Regions from separate parts of the Lysinibacillus sp. NPDC097231 genome, predicted to be linked through region 2. Evidence: a T-box and tRNA genes for the amino acid it is inferred to sense, from the RefSeq annotation. Region 2 holds a T-box; the other holds one or more tRNA genes.
The links. A T-box is a leader RNA that pairs with one kind of tRNA and senses whether it is charged. The one in region 2 lies ahead of tyrS (tyrosine--tRNA ligase), so its partner is inferred to be a tRNA-Tyr.
Positions count from the first base shown of each region.

Region 1 (8,172 bases), on a different contig from region 2:
ACTTAAGCCAAGTGCGGCACGGTGGCGTGTCCCAAGCTCTTTAGAGATAAATGGACTTTCAGAAAGAGGTAAATAACAAGCTGCCGCCGTTACTTTATCCTTCTGCATAATAACCGCACCGTCATGAAGTGGTGTATTAGGTATGAAAATGTTAATGAGTAACTCAGACGAGATTTCAGCATTTAGACCTATACCAGTTTCAATATATTCATTTAGACCAGTTTCTTTTTCAATAGAAATTAACGCCCCTATACGACGTTTGGCCATATAACTAACTGATTTCTTCATGGCCTCTATAAGCCTTGTTTGCTCTTCCTCTTCTTGACTAGTTGAACGTTGGAACAACTTCCCCCGACCAATTTGTTCAAGACCACGTCTTATTTCAGGTTGGAAAATAATAATAATCGCCAAGAATCCGAACTCAATTACTTGCTTTAGCATCCAGCCTAAAGTTTCTAACCCTAAAAAGTCCGTAACGATGCGCGCAATAATAATGACGAAAATTCCTTTTAATAATTGGACAGCCTTCGTACCTTTAATGAGGGTTAAAATTTTATAAATAACGTACCAAACGAGCAGTACATCTAAGAAGTTAATAACAATATTCACAGGTGTTAAATCAGCGAAATGTTCGATAATTTGCACGTGGCATCCCCCACTTTTCATTGCGAATCCATACACATTTAAGTATAGCACATTCTTATCAAATGTAACTTTTTTCAAATAAAAAATCTACTCAAAAGAGTAGACCTTTCAGCCTCTCACGTGCACTACCTTCTAGGACGTATAGAGTGTTATTTAGTTTCTTCTTTTTCCTCGAATGTCACGGCAGCCTTTACTGAATTTTTAATTGTATACCATAGCCATTCGAACACTTCATCAATTTCTTCTATTTTACCTGAAACAACTGCTGAAGATGCCATGTACTGCCCGTTAATAACTGTGACATTGCCATCTACTTCACCCTCAACAATTAGATCACCATTTTTAACAACAATATCACCTTTAACCACTTCACCCTGAGGCACAATAACGGTTTGACCTTCAACAACTAGATTTGGTTGTTTGGTCACTGAGAAATGTTGGTCATCCATGAAGCTACCAAGTAAAGTTGCACTCATGAATAAGCAAAATACTGCTGCTGCCACAAAAAATGGATGTCGGCGAATCCATTTTTGCAAGCCTACACGGCTTTTTGGTTTCGGTAAACGAGCCATCACGGCTTCTTCAAAATGCGGAGGTGCTGTAATATGGGAAGCACTCTTCACAAAGGCGATTGTTTCACTTAATTCCTGCATCAATTGTTTACAATCACTGCATGAATGCAAATGTTGTTTCAACTCTTGCTCATGCTCACGACTAATGTCACCATCTAAATAATCATGCATATGGTCTATTATATGCTCTGGACAAGTATTCATGACGCTCCCCCTCCTACAGATTGTTTAATTGCTTACGTAATGCTTCACGTCCGCGGTGAATTCTCGTTTTCACCGTTCCAAGAGGCATATCTAAAATCTCACTAATTTCCTGTAACGATAACTCCTCAATATATTTCAATACTATAACTGAACGGTATTTATCCGGCAAACGTCCAATCTCATATTGAATGCGATCCTGCAGCTCCATTTGCTCTATCTGTTCCTCTGGTAGCTGGTCATCTGCTGCGATTTGCGAATACATATCAAGCCCTTCTGTACCCGCTACTTCCGCATCTAAATAGTAATCCGGCTTTTTCTTCCGGATACGGTCTATGCAGAGGTTTGTGGCTATGCGATAAAGCCAAGTTGAAAATTTTCTTTTCTGATCAAAAGTATGCAAATTCATATAGGCACGAACAAACGCTTCTTGTGCAATATCCTCAGATTCTTGTTTGTTCCCTAACATCCTATAGCATACTTGGTACAGTTTGTGCTGATAGAGACTCACAATATCGGCAAATGCGTTTTGATCGCCTTTAAGCACTTGTTTTATTTTCTTATTTACTAACGCATCCATTGTGTTGACTTCTCCACCTTTACAACTGTCTTATACTCTACGTGCCATTAATAAGAAAAGTTTCATTTTAGTTCAATTATAGCAAAAGATTTTTAGACATTGTGGTGAAAGGAAATTTTTCGTCAATTTTCTTTAAACTAACGTTTCTCCAAGTAAAGAACCCATTAATGCAACAGCAACATTTGCTGTTGCATTCTTTTCATCTAAAATCGGGTTAACCTCTACAAATTCAGCAGAAGTTAGCATACCTGATTCCTGTAGCATTTCCATTGCTAAATGGCTTTCTCTATACGTAATACCACCAGGTACAGGTGTTCCAACCCCTGGAGTATAAAGCGGATCTAATCCATCTAAATCAAGTGATAGGTGTAGACCATCCACGTTACGCTCTCTTAAATGGGCAAGAGCATCTTCCATTACACGCGACATACCAAGTCGATCTACCTCGTGCATTGTATATACCTTGATCCCTTGCTGACGAATTAACTCACGTTCGCCTGGATCTACAGAACGTGCACCAATAATGATAACGTTCTCAGGCTTAATTTTTGGGGCATAATTTCGAATTTGTACTAATCGTTCATGACCTAATCCAATGCTAACAGCTAATGGCATACCATGGATATTTCCAGATGGTGTCGTTTCCGGTGTATTTAAATCAGCATGTGCATCGAACCAAATAACACCTAAGTTTTTATAATGCTCACCAAGGCCCGCAAGTGTACCAATAGCAATACTATGATCACCACCAAATACAAGTGGAAACTTCTTCTGCTCTATAGCTTCATGTACACTGTTTGCTAATGATGTGCTTACATCGACTACTTCCTCTAAATTTAGTAATTTTTCATCAACAATAGCGCCTTCCTGTTTTTGCCTAACACGAATATCCCCTTGATCGTTTACCACATGGCCAATTGCCTCTAATCGTTCCACTACACCTGCGTAGCGGATAGCACTTGGTCCCATATCAACGCCTCTACGCGTTTGTCCATAATCTGTTGGCACACCAATAATAGAAATATTTAGTTTATTCATCTTTTTATACCCCCTTTGAATTGTAAGACTATTGTAAATCCTATATGCAACTTGGCTCAACTCGACAATTTTCCGTATATTCATACAACAAAAAAATCTCCTGCTGTTTTCAGCAAGAGATTAGTATCTGTAGTTAATGTAACACTTTTGAATATGTTTTATTCTATAAAAAAGTGAGCCATGAAGGACTCGAACCTTCGACCCTCTGATTAAAAGTCAGATGCTCTACCAACTGAGCTAATGGCTCATAAAAGAAAAAATGGCTGGGGTACTAGGATTCGAACCTAGGCATGACGGAATCAAAATCCGTTGCCTTACCGCTTGGCTATACCCCAATCATTTATAAAAAACTGGTGGAGGGGGACGGATTCGAACCGCCGAACCCTAAGGAGCGGATTTACAGTCCGCCGCGTTTAGCCACTTCGCTACCCCTCCGAAATAACACATTATGGTGGAGGATGACGGGCTCGAACCGCCGACCCTCTGCTTGTAAGGCAGATGCTCTCCCAGCTGAGCTAATCCTCCATAGAAACAGGTGTTAAATTCTTCACAGTTTATTTTCTTTTCAAGCCTTCTGCATTACTACAAAGCTTATAAAGTGGTGACCCCTACGGGATTCGAACCCGTGTTACCGCCGTGAAAGGGCGGTGTCTTAACCACTTGACCAAGGGGCCAACATGTTAAATACTTCTCAATAAGACAATATTTATAATAACATCATTTTTTATACTTAGCAAGTACTTTTTAATATTTTTTAAAACTAAATATTTGCTTATAAAAACGCTTAAAAATCTATCTTTATCCTACCATCTTCTCAATTATTTATCTACAATCAATTTAAATGTAGTTTCTACTTATTATAATTGTAGTTGTAGATTGATTGAGAGTGAGTAGATTTAAAACAACCTCACTTTTATCGGAATAAATTAGGTTAAACAAGTAAATAACACTAAAAACCGCTCAAATGTATGTAAACTAAACTATCCAATCGAGTACTTATTTAAAAATCAATAATTACCTAAAAAAGCTGCTACGAATTACTGTAGCAGCTACTATTTTTACCAAACGATACGTTGGCGTCGTTTATATGATTTTGCTTCTTTATAATCTTTACTACCTTCTTTACCTATTCCTAAATAATGCTCACTAATTTCATTATCGGATAATAGGCTAGCTGCATCCCCTTGCATCACTACGCGGCCATTTTCCATAATATAGCCGTAATGTGCAATCGATAATGCAACATTGGCATTTTGCTCAACTACTAGAATAGACATACCCTCTTCTTCATTAATCTTTTTAATGTTTTGGAAGATTTCTTGTACTAACAGCGGCGCAATCCCTAAAGACGGCTCATCGAGTAATAATAGTTTAGGTTTAGCCATCAAGCCACGACCAATCGCCAACATTTGCTGTTCACCGCCCGATAAATAACCCGCTTTACGTGATTGGAGCATTTTTAGCTTCGGGAAATAGCCGTATATCTTTTCAATATCAGCCTTAATATTACCACGATCTTTTCGCGTATAGGCCCCTGCAATCAAATTTTCTTCTACGGTTAAGTCTTTGAAAACACGACGCCCTTCCATACTTAAGAAAATTCCCTTTTTGACAAGGACATCTGGCATAATACCATTGATGACCTCACCTTGAAACTCAATCGTACCATCTGTAATTTTTCCTCCATCACCCGAGAGGAGACCTGAAATAGCTTTTAAAGTTGTGGACTTACCCGCTCCATTACTACCAAGAAGCGCAACAATTTTTCCTTCGGGTACATGAAGGGACATTCCTTTTAATGCTAGGATAATTTTCTGATAAACAGCCTCTAAATTATTTACCTGAAGCATGTAAGTCCCTCCTTTCTATTACAGAAAATTAATCTTCGAAACTAATGTAATCTGTAATTGCTTCCCATTTGCCGTCTTTTACAACACCAATACGAATTTCTTTTGTACCTGCATGGTTGTCAGCTGAGTATGATACATTTGCTGCTACACCGCCTAAGTCTAGATCTGTTAAAGACTCCATACCTTCACGGATTTGAGCACCTTTAATGTCACCATCTGGGTTTAATTCAGCTGCTTTCTTAATACCTTCAACCATAATTTTCGCTGTTACCCAACCTTGTACGAATTTTTGGTTGATGTCTTCGTCTTTTTTGCCTTTGCCTTTTAAGTATTCTTCTATTTCAGCCATCCCTGGCACATCATCACCTGGCATAGAGTTAATCAGTACGCCCATATATCCTTCAGCAGTTGCCGCATCTACATTATCGAATAGGCCTTCACCTGTAGTCCAGTTAAGACCCATGAATTGTGTATCGATTCCCAATGTTTTTGCGTCACGTAAAATTGTAGAAGTTGCTGCCCAAGTTTGCTGAATGATTGCATAGTCTGGGTTTTTCTTTTTCATATTTAATAGTTGTGATTGTGCTTCTGTTGCTTTTACGTCGATTACTTGCTCGTCCACAACCTTAACACCGATTTCTTTTGCGTACGCTTTCATATCTTCAACTGGAGAACGGCCAAACGCTGTATCATTGTAAAGTAATGCTACTGTTGGCTCGCCGCCTTTATGATTTTCTTTGATCCATTTTAATAATGCACGACCTTGGTCAGAGTACGAAGCTGCCACTAAGAAGTTATATGGCGATTCCTTTGTATCTTTTAAGTTCTCCGACAATGAACCTGAGACGAATGGGAATTCATCGGCAGCTACTTGCTGACGTAACGCCTCTGTATCACCTGTACCGAAACCAATAATTGCTTGTGCACCAGCTTTGTCACGGTGCTCTTGATATAATTTTTGTGCTTCTGGAATAACATAACCATAGTCTTTACCGATTAACTTAATATTTAAGCCTTCAATCCCTTTTGAATTAGCATATTCTACATATGCTTCTGCCCCTTCAGCAAAAGGTGCACCAACATCAGATGTACCACCTGTTAAATCCCATAGTCCCCCAATTACTACTTCACGGGCATTACTATCTGTGTTACTTCCTGTATTTGTACTACTATCGCCTTGTTTATCGCTACCTGTTGCTGAGCCACCATCGCCATTACAAGCTGCTAGCACAAGTACAAATAAAGTACTCAATAGCATCCATAATAGTTTCTTGCTTTTCTTCACATTAATTCCCCCTAATGTTTGTATGTTTTTTTATTTATATATTTAATTTCCCCCCGCAGGCACTAGTACGAGAATGGCCAAAGCTTAAAGTACTTCTTAATATTTAACCAAATATGCGCTAGCCCTCCTGGTTCAAAAATTAAAAACAGGATAATGACTAAACCAAATGCAAGTTCTTTAAATGCAGATAATAAGTAATTTAAATCTGGGAAGTATACTGTAACTAAATCTATCGCAGTTCCTAAACCAATCGGTAATAGTGTGATAAATACCGCCCCAAGAATAGACCCAAAAACACTGCCTAAACCACCGATTAAAATCATCGCTAAGTACTCAATGGATACCGTTGTACTATAAAGTTCTGGACTTACAATCATCGTATAGTGAGCTAGTAAAGCACCAGCTATCCCTACGAAAAATGAACTTACAGCAAATGCCAATACTTTATATTTGAATAAGTTAATCCCCATAATTTGTGCTGCTATATCGCGATCACGAACAGCTAAGAAAGCTCGCCCTACTCGCGTGCGTAATAGATTCGTTGCATACAGCACCGTTAACAATAAAATCGCAATTGATAAGTAATAATACGATGTATTAGACATGAATGAGAATGACCCAATCGATGGACGGCTTAGCACCATCCCTGATGTACCACCGGTTACGCTTGTCCATCGACTAATTATAAATAAAATAATTACTTGCGCCGCTAATGTAGCGATTGCCAAATATAAACCTTTCAAACGTAATGCTGGTAATCCGAAAATACCACCTACAATGGCTGTAATTAATCCGGCTAATGGCAAAGAGATCCAGAAGTTAAGCCCGTATGTAGATGTGATAATCGCCGACGTATAGCCCCCTACACCTAGGAACGCTCCTACTCCAATCGAAATTTGCCCTGTAAATCCTGTTAAAATATTTAACCCTATTGCACCAATAGCTGAAATGGCACAGAGCGTTAATAACCCTACCCAGTAGTTTGAAGTAAATAGCGGTACTAGCAATAAAACTCCAATAATCACTACGATTTTAACTTTTTCACTAACCGTACCAAATAACTTCATATCACCTACATAAGATGTTTTATAATTGCCACTTTCACGAACAAATATATTCCTCACACCGTCACACCCTCTCTATGCCTTTGCTGCCGAATAATCCGTGTGGTTTTACCATTAAAATCAACAGTACGATGATAAACGGCACAACTTCTTTTAAGCCGCCTCCTACAAGCGGATCTAAGTAGCCTCCCGCAATATTTTGAACAATGCCGATTAAAAATCCACCAATGATAGCACCAGCTACACTGTCTAGTCCCCCTAAAATAACAACTGGTAATACCGTTAAACCAATTGTCGACATGACTGGACTTACACCACTAATGTTTCCTAGTAAAACTCCACCAATCGCTGCTACCATTGCTGCGATCGACCATGTTACAGCATAAACAAATTTCACACTCATCCCTACCGATTGTGCCGCTCCTTGATCGTCTGCAACCGCACGCATCGCTAAGCCAATTTTGGAATACTTGAAGAAGATTGTGAAAACAATTAACAATACGATAACAATGACAAATGACCATAAATAAACTGGCGTTACAATTACCCCACCAAATTGAATCGGTGTTTGCGGAAATACTGGTGGGAAGATTTTCGTGCCGTGCCCCCAAATCATATGGATAGCCCCACCCAATAAATTCGCCAATCCAAGCGTCGCCATGATAACGGAAATAGCCGGTGCATGCTGTAATGGACGAACAACAAGTCGCTCTACAATTAATCCTAATATCGCGCTTACAATTAACGTAATAATGATGGCGATATAGAACGGAACCTTATATGACGTTAACAGCACTAAACAAATATAAGGACCAAATAAAACGAATTCACCATTTGCTAGGTTTAGCGCACCACTTGCTCGATAAATTAATACGAATCCAAGCGCCACTAATCCGTATATACTTCCTACTACAATTCCGTTACTAAGCATTTGTAA
Region 1 is NZ_JBIWDH010000042.1:5,356-13,527, reverse strand. It holds gene cdaA (diadenylate cyclase CdaA) at 1-645, opposite strand, end outside; gene ACIQXF_RS19975 (zf-HC2 domain-containing protein) at 795-1,421, opposite strand; gene sigW (RNA polymerase sigma factor SigW) at 1,435-1,998, opposite strand; gene rocF (arginase) at 2,131-3,036, opposite strand; tRNA gene ACIQXF_RS19960 (tRNA-Lys) at 3,211-3,283, opposite strand; tRNA gene ACIQXF_RS19955 (tRNA-Gln) at 3,297-3,371, opposite strand; tRNA gene ACIQXF_RS19950 (tRNA-Tyr) at 3,388-3,471, opposite strand; tRNA gene ACIQXF_RS19945 (tRNA-Val) at 3,486-3,561, opposite strand; tRNA gene ACIQXF_RS19940 (tRNA-Glu) at 3,636-3,710, opposite strand; gene ACIQXF_RS19935 (ABC transporter ATP-binding protein) at 4,095-4,886, opposite strand; gene ACIQXF_RS19930 (ABC transporter substrate-binding protein) at 4,915-6,144, opposite strand; gene ACIQXF_RS19925 (branched-chain amino acid ABC transporter permease) at 6,234-7,295, opposite strand; gene ACIQXF_RS19920 (branched-chain amino acid ABC transporter permease) at 7,300-8,172, opposite strand, start outside; gene ACIQXF_RS19915 (AMP-dependent synthetase/ligase) at 8,159-8,172, opposite strand, start outside.
Region 1: it encodes a tRNA-Tyr, which carries the amino acid that the T-box ahead of tyrS (tyrosine--tRNA ligase) is inferred to sense. The anticodon was not compared.

Region 2 (8,172 bases):
AATGGAGGAATGGCTTTATTGTCGCCCATCACCACGCCTACTAGAGGGTGCACTAAAGCTAGCGAAGTTGCTTCACCCCAAAGAATATGAACACATAAAGCTTCCTAGTTTTTTAGGTAGCTAAAACGAAAGAATGGACATTCACCAAAACGGGGTGTTGCAGAAGAGCCACACTTTTTCTTAATTTTATGAAGACATTAATTTTCCAACCAAAAGAAACATCCCTTCAAATTTCGAAGGGATGTTTCTTTTGGTGAGTCTAGTATCAAATTATGCCTCAGCATAATTGTTGCTGTCGCTTCGCTTTCGCACAGATAAACAATGCGTCTGGAACCGGCTTTGTGATTAGGCCTGCGTGGGGGCCGACACGATGTCGGTCATTTCGGTAATGCCACAGGACGTGGCGTTCTTAGACTGAGTTCCTCTATTTCAGCGGGTGTCCAAACACCTGCTGGAAGAAGTTAAACAAACTTCACCATATGATATTTTTTCTTACCACGGCGTACGATGCTAAATGCGTCCTCTAAACGATCCTTACCGTCAATTACATATTCTAATTCAGTGACTTTTTCACCGTTCACACTAATCGCACCATTCGTTACATCTTCACGAGCTTGACGTTTTGAAGGTGATATTCCCGCTTCTACAAGTAAGTCGACAATGTTTTTGTCTTCTTTCGCCATTTCAATAGAAGGAACATCCTTAAACGCATCCTTCATTTCATCAGCAGAAAGTGCTTTTAAATCGCCTGAGAATAATGCAGCAGTAATACGAATTGCTTGGTCTAACGCCTCATGACCGTGAATTAAGCGAGTCATTTCTTCAGCAAGGGCTTTTTGTGCCTTACGTAAATGTGGTTCCTCTTCTACAGATACTGCTAATGCTTCAATTTCCTCACGAGAAAGGAATGTGAAGATTTTCAAGTATTTCACAACGTCTGCATCCGCAGCATTAATCCAGAATTGGTAGAACTCGTACGGAGATGTTTTCTTGCCATCTAACCATACAGCACCACCAGCTGTTTTACCAAATTTCGTGCCATCTGCTTTTGTTACTAATGGAATTGTTATCCCAAATGCTTTTGTCTCTTCCTCATGCGTTTTACGAATAACTTCTAAACCAGTTGTAATATTCCCCCACTGATCAGAGCCACCTACTTGAATGCGGCAGTTGTAATGGTTGTATAAATGATTGTAATCAATCCCTTGAATTAACGTGTACGCAAACTCAGTAAAGGAAATACCTGTATCTAAACGTGATGCAATTGTATCTTTTGCTAGCATGTAATTTACGTTAATTAATTTTCCATAATCACGTAAAAACTCAATCGTATTCATATCGCCAATCCAGTCACGGTTATTGACTAGCTGAGCACCATTACCATCTTCTGCAAAGTCAAAAATACGTTCTAATTGGCTACGAATACCTTGAACGTTTTTATCAATTTGCTCAACTGTTTGCAATTGACGTTCTTCTGAACGACCAGATGGATCTCCAATCATACCAGTCGCACCTCCAACTAGTAGAATCGGACGATGACCTGCTTTTTGGAATCGACGAAGCGTTAATAAAGGCACAATATGTCCAATATGCATAGAATCCGCAGTCGGGTCAACACCACAGTATAAAGAAACCGACTGTTCATTTAATAATTTAACCATACCTTCAGCGTCTGTTTGTTGGTATAGTAGGCCGCGCCATTCTAAATCTTGTAATAATTCATTCGTCATTATTATTCCTCCTTAAAGTGTTTGTTGTTCGTTACGTGTAGGGGAAATAAAAAAGTCCCTACACGCAAAATATTGCATGCAGGGACGTTAATAACTAACGCGGTACCACCCGGCTTGAAGATGTCATCCATCTTCCTCTTCATTCAACCGCCTTTATCGCAGGCGCGCACGTCTAAGCTCCAAGCACGTAATTCGTCTCTACATTATGACCAACTTTCACCAACCGCTGGCTCTCTACACAGGGAATATAGATACTACTGCAAGCTCTTCCTCACTAGAAAACTATAAGCATTATTCTAAACGATTCTTTTGGATTGTCAATAACTATGTTCGAGCCAAATCAATATGTGCTATAATAGACAAGATTTTAGGAGGTCGATACATTGAAAGATTGGATTGAGAAAATCAATGCAAAGATCGATGAATTAATTCAACAAAAATGGATGAAGAAATTACGCATTTCAGGAAGTGTTGCCTGGAACTTATTTTTACTATTTTTAGTCTTTGCATTGGTGGGCACTGTATTTGCCGGTTCAGTTGGTGCCGGCTATTTTGCTTCACTCGTAAAAGAAGAGCCACTACGCTCTAAGGATGGATTACGAAATCTTATTTTTAACTATGATTCTACTAGTGAAATTTACTTTGCTAACGATATTTATATCGGAAAATTACGTACTGATTTAGACCGTCGTGAAACAACATTAAGCAATATTTCACCAGATGTTATTAATGCGGTATTAGCAACAGAGGACGAGTACTTCCGTGAACATAACGGGATAGTTCCAAAGGCTGTTATCCGCGGGCTACTTCAAGACGTAACTAACTCTGCCACTCAAACTGGTGGCTCTACACTAACACAGCAGCTTATCAAAAACCAAGTATTAACAAATGAAGTATCCTACGAACGGAAAGCAAAAGAAATTTTACTTGCTATGCGTTTAGAGCACTTTATGACAAAGGAAGAAATTTTAGAGGCTTATTTAAATATTATTCCTTATGGTCGTAACTCTTCCGGCCGAAATATTGCAGGAGTTGAAACAGCAGCGGAAGGTATCTTCGGTGTAAAAGCAAAGGATTTAACGCTTCCTCAAGCAGCTTACATAGCTGGTATTCCGCAATCGCCTTTTACTTACACACCTTTTACAAATACAGGTGCAATTAAAAGTAAAGAGGCTCTAAAATTGGGCGTTGATCGTATGAAAACGGTACTTTATCGTATGAAAGATGCAGGTTATATTGACGAAGCTCAATATAATGCAGCACTCGATTATGACATCACTGCTGATTTCCGTGCACCAGAAATGCGTGCGGAGGATCGCTACCCATGGCTAACGTATGAGCTTGAAAGTCGAGCAAAAGATATTATTGCTGAAAAACTAGCAGAAGAAGACGGTATTGATCCAGAGCGTTTAAAAAATGAAAAGAAATTAAATGAAAAATACCAGATTCTAGCAGACCGTGAAGTCCGCTCAAAGGGCTATCGTATTTATTCAACTATCAATAAAGACATGTACGACGCTATGCAAAAAGCAGCGGAAAATTTCAGGAATTTCGGTCATACTTACACCGTTAAAGACAAAGATCCAGCAACAGGTGAAGAAATTGATGTTCAAATGCCTGTACAGGTTGGCAGTATTTTAATTGAAAATAATACTGGACGTATTTTAAGCTTTGTCGGTGGTCGTGACTTTGAATTAAAAAAATATAACTATGCTACACAGGCAAAACGCTCAAATGGTTCAACAATGAAGCCACTACTCGTATATGCACCAGCCATTGAATACGGTGTAATTGGTGCCGGTAGCCCTTTAGTTGACGTTAAATTCTCCATTGGAGGATGGAGTCCGAGCAACTATATTACTAGTGATGAACGAGGGCTTATACCTGCACGTGAAGCATTAGCTGATTCACAAAACTTATCTGCTTTACGCTTATATGATGATATTCTTAACAGACGTCCTGCCGATTATTTAGTAAAAATGGGGATCACAACCTTACAGCCTGATGACTTCACAAACCTTGCAGCTGGGATTGGGGGAGTAAAAGATGGTATTACTGTTGAAGAGAACACCAATGCTTTTGCAACCTTCGCAAACAGCGGACAATTCATTGACGCTTATATGATTGATAGAATTGAAGACCAAAATGGAAATATCATATATAAACACGAAGTTAAACCTGAACAAGTGTTTAGTCCTGAGACTTCTTATATCGTTACAGATATGTTACGAGATGTGTTAACAAAAGGAACAGGTACAGTTGCAAAAAATACACTAAAATTCTCTGCTGACTTTGCTGCCAAAACAGGTACTTCACAAAATTATAAAGACGTTTGGCTAGTTGGCTATAACCCGAATGTTTCTCTTGGTGTATGGATGGGTTATGATAATAATCAATCACTGTATACATTTAATAATACGTATCAGCAGCCTAGCGTACGAATTAACAAACTATGGGGAACATTAATGAATTCTGTGTATGATGTAGATCCACAATTGATTGCGCCTAGCACTAGATTTAAGCAACCAAAAAATGTTGTAACTGCATCATTCTGTGGTATTTCCGGCTTAGCGCCTTCTGCAGCATGTTCTAGTGCTGGCCTTGTGCGCTCCGATTTGTTTAACGCGAAAGTATTTTTACCTTCACAGCCTGATGATAGCTTAGCTTCTTCTAGCGTTGTTACAATTCAAGGTAAAACATATAATGCACTTCCTAATACACCACCGGAATTTGTAAAGCCGGGTGGTTCAGGTATTAATCAAGCGTTTATTAAACGGATGCTTGGCAGACTCGGTGGTAATCCCGCTAGTCTTCTGCCAAAAAATTCATCATTATCGAATTCATCAGTATCTGCCGTTGATTTCCCAGCAGATAACAATCCACCAGTTGCAGTAACTGCTTCAATTAATGGCAATACATTATCTTGGACAGGCTCTTCAAATGATGTAGTCGGTTATCGGATCTATAACGTGGCAAACGGTGGGCAAACACTTGTCAATTCAGTGCTTGAATCTACACAAAGTATGACAGTAGCAAGTGGGCAAGCCTATGTAGTTGTCGCTGTCGATATTACAGGTCTAACTTCATCGCAATCGAACGTTGCTTCTACTGGCGGTAGTGAAGAAGAGCCTGAGCAAGAAGACAATAAAGAACAAATCCCACCGATTACACCACCTACTGACGGCAATGGAAATGGTTCTGGTGGTAATAACGGGAATGGCTCTGGTAACAACGGAAGCGGTTCTAATAACGGCAATGGTTCCGGTAATAATGGAAATGGCTCTAATAATGGCAATGGTTCCGATAACAATGGAAATGGCTCTAATAACGGCAATGGTTCCGGTAACAATGGAAATGGCTCTAATAACGGCAACGGTTCCGATAACAATGGGAATGGCACTAACGGAGGAGATAACGGAAACACAACCCCACCTCCTGATACACCTACCCAATAATACTGAATGAAGTTGACAGGCTTACTACAATTACTTTTGAATTGTAGTAAGCCTGTTTTTTTGTCATTATAAAGAGGACTACTAATTTGAAGAGGTGGAAAAATATGAACATACTTATTTTTGGGGGCACACGTTTTTTTGGTAAAAAGCTTGTTGAGCTCTATCTTCAAAATGGACATAACGTAACTATTTTAACGCGAGGTCAAAACGTACATTCTTTTGGATCACAAGTGAAGCAGCTAATTGTCGATAGAAATGATACCAATGCGTTATCACAGGCGCTAGCAGATACTACATGGGATATTGTCTATGATAATATATGCTATTCTCCAGATGAGGCTATTAAAATATGTGAAATTTTAGATGGTAAAACCAATAAGCTCGTTTTTACCTCGACTATGTCCACTTACGAAATAGACGGTATTGTAAAAATAGAAGAAGATTTTAACCCATATGATTACGAAGTTCGAATGGGTAGTCGTGATGATTTTTCATATGGTGAAGGTAAACGACAAGCAGAAGCAGTACTTTTCAAAGAGGCTACATTCCCTGTCGTTGCTGTACGTTTCCCAATTGTTATGGGTGAGAACGACTATACACGCCGTTTACATTTTCACGTAGAACGAATTTTAAAGGAACAGCCTATTTCTCTACCAAATGTTGAAGCGAAGATGAGCTTCATTACTGATGACGAGGCAGCAGCATTTTTATATTTTGCAGGCATTACGCCAATTGAAGGGCCATATAATGCGACAGCTACAGGTGCGATTTCGTTAAAAGATTTGATTGGACTTATTGAGGAAGAAAGCGGAAAGCATGCTAAAATATCTCTTGTAGGTAGCGATGAACAATCGCTATCACCATACGGTGTTCCAGCAGACTGGTATATGTCAACTGCAAAAGCAGAAAAGGCTGGCTTTACTTTTAGTAAACTCCATGATTGGCTACCTAACCTAGTAAAAGCATTGGTAAAAACAGCTACCATAAAATGAAACATCAATGATGCCTCGGCATCATTGTGTCCAGAATCGGCTTTGTGCTTAGGCCTGCACGAGGGCCGACACGATGTGGGTCATTTCGGTAATGCCACGGGACAAGGCGTTCTTAGACTGAGTTCCTTTATTTTCAGCAGGTGTTTGAACACCCACTGAAAGTTAAAAAGAATCTGCTAGATTTAAGGCTAGCAGATTCTTTACGTTATTATTTAATTATAGCAATATCGTTTTTAATATCGCTATTGCTTCGTCAATCTCTGCCTTTGATACTGTCAATGGAGGTAATAGACGGATAACGTTTGGTCCTGCCCCCACTAATAATAAGCCCTTTTTTTCAGCTGCCGCTATATAAGGAGCTACCTCTGCATCACCACAACCAATGCCAAGAAGTAAACCCTGGCCCTGCACCGTATACGAAGACGGTAGATTCTCTTTCAACTGCTTAACAAAGTACCTAGATAATTCCTGTACATTTTGTAAAAAAGCAGGTTCAAAGACATGATCTAGCACGGTTTCAGCAACACTCATCGCTAACGGATTACCTCCAAATGTTGTTCCATGTGTACCTGGACCAAATGTATCATAGAGCTCTGCTGTTCCAAGCATGCCACCTGTAGGGAAGCCGCCACCTAGTCCCTTTGCCAACGTCACGATATTTGGTTTTAATATCGTTTGCTCATAGGCATACCTTGTTCCAGTACGTCCAATACCTGTTTGAACCTCGTCAACTATCAATAAAATCCCCTTGTCGTCACAGGCTTTAGCTATTGCCGCTGCAAATTCAGGAGATACACTATTAACACCGCCTTCTCCTTGAATCATTTCTAGCATTATTGCCGCCACTGAATCATCAATTGTTGCTTCAAAAGTTGCCACATCATTAAAAGGGAGAATAGTAAACTTATCAACAAGCGGTCCGAATCCGTTATGTACCTTGCCCTGACCTGTTGCGGACATTGCTCCAAAAGTTCGCCCATGGAAGGATTTCTCAAATGAAATAATATGATTTTTTCCTGTATGCTTCCGTGCAAGTTTGATAGCAGCTTCGTTTGCTTCCGCACCACTATTACAGAAAAATGCATAAGAAAAATGTGTATTCGCTATTAATTTTTGCGCAACCTTCTCCTGCCCAGGTATATCAAATAGATTAGATATATGCCAAAGCTTTTCACTTTGATCATGGATAGCCTTCACTATGGCAGGATGTGCATGACCGAGACTCACTACAGCGATCCCACTTGTAAAATCTAAATATTTTTTCCCAGTAGAATCCTCTACAACAGTTCCTTGTCCTTTGACAATTTGAGCGCGACGTTTGCCATAGTTTCCAAATAAAGCACTCATTTGATCAACCTCCTATTAATATTTTGCATAAGTTAAAAAACCGAAATCATTACTCTTAACAACTATACTGCTACCGCTAAGTCATTAGAACGCTCACATTTATCTATAGCAAAAAATGGTTTTTATTTATTTGAAGTTAAAATTGTCGTACCTACTAAGGAATCCCCCACAATTTGCACAGATGGAATACCTGCACTTAAACATTCAAGAGCACCCTGAACTTTAGGAATCATCCCACCGTAAATATGACCTTCCTCAATCCATTGTGCAATTAAGGAAGGCGTTGCATTCGATTGGTATTCATCGTTAATTCGAATACCACTTACATCCGTGACAAGTAATAAGCTATCTGCACCTACAGCTAGCGCTATTTCACTTGCTACAGTATCACCATTAATATTCAGCGCCTGACCAATTTCATTTGCACCAACACACGCAATAACAGGGACAATTCTTGCACTAATTAATGTTTCTAACAAAGATGTATTTATCTCTTTTACTTCACCAACAAAACCGTATACATCTTTATCTAGATAATCCGCTACAATTAATTGACCATCAAAGCCATTTAAACCAATAGCTGCAATGCCAGCGGTTGCTAATTCATGAACTAGCGCTGGATTTACTTTCCCTATTAGCGTTGACTGT
Region 2 is NZ_JBIWDH010000003.1:98,238-106,409, forward strand. It holds gene ACIQXF_RS03770 (cobalamin-binding protein) at 1-124, shown strand, start outside; gene tyrS (tyrosine--tRNA ligase) at 462-1,730, opposite strand; T-box leader at 1,808-2,011, opposite strand; gene ACIQXF_RS03780 (transglycosylase domain-containing protein) at 2,114-5,185, shown strand; gene ACIQXF_RS03785 (NAD-dependent epimerase/dehydratase family protein) at 5,290-6,177, shown strand; gene ACIQXF_RS03790 (acetylornithine transaminase) at 6,394-7,524, opposite strand; gene argB (acetylglutamate kinase) at 7,647-8,172, opposite strand, start outside.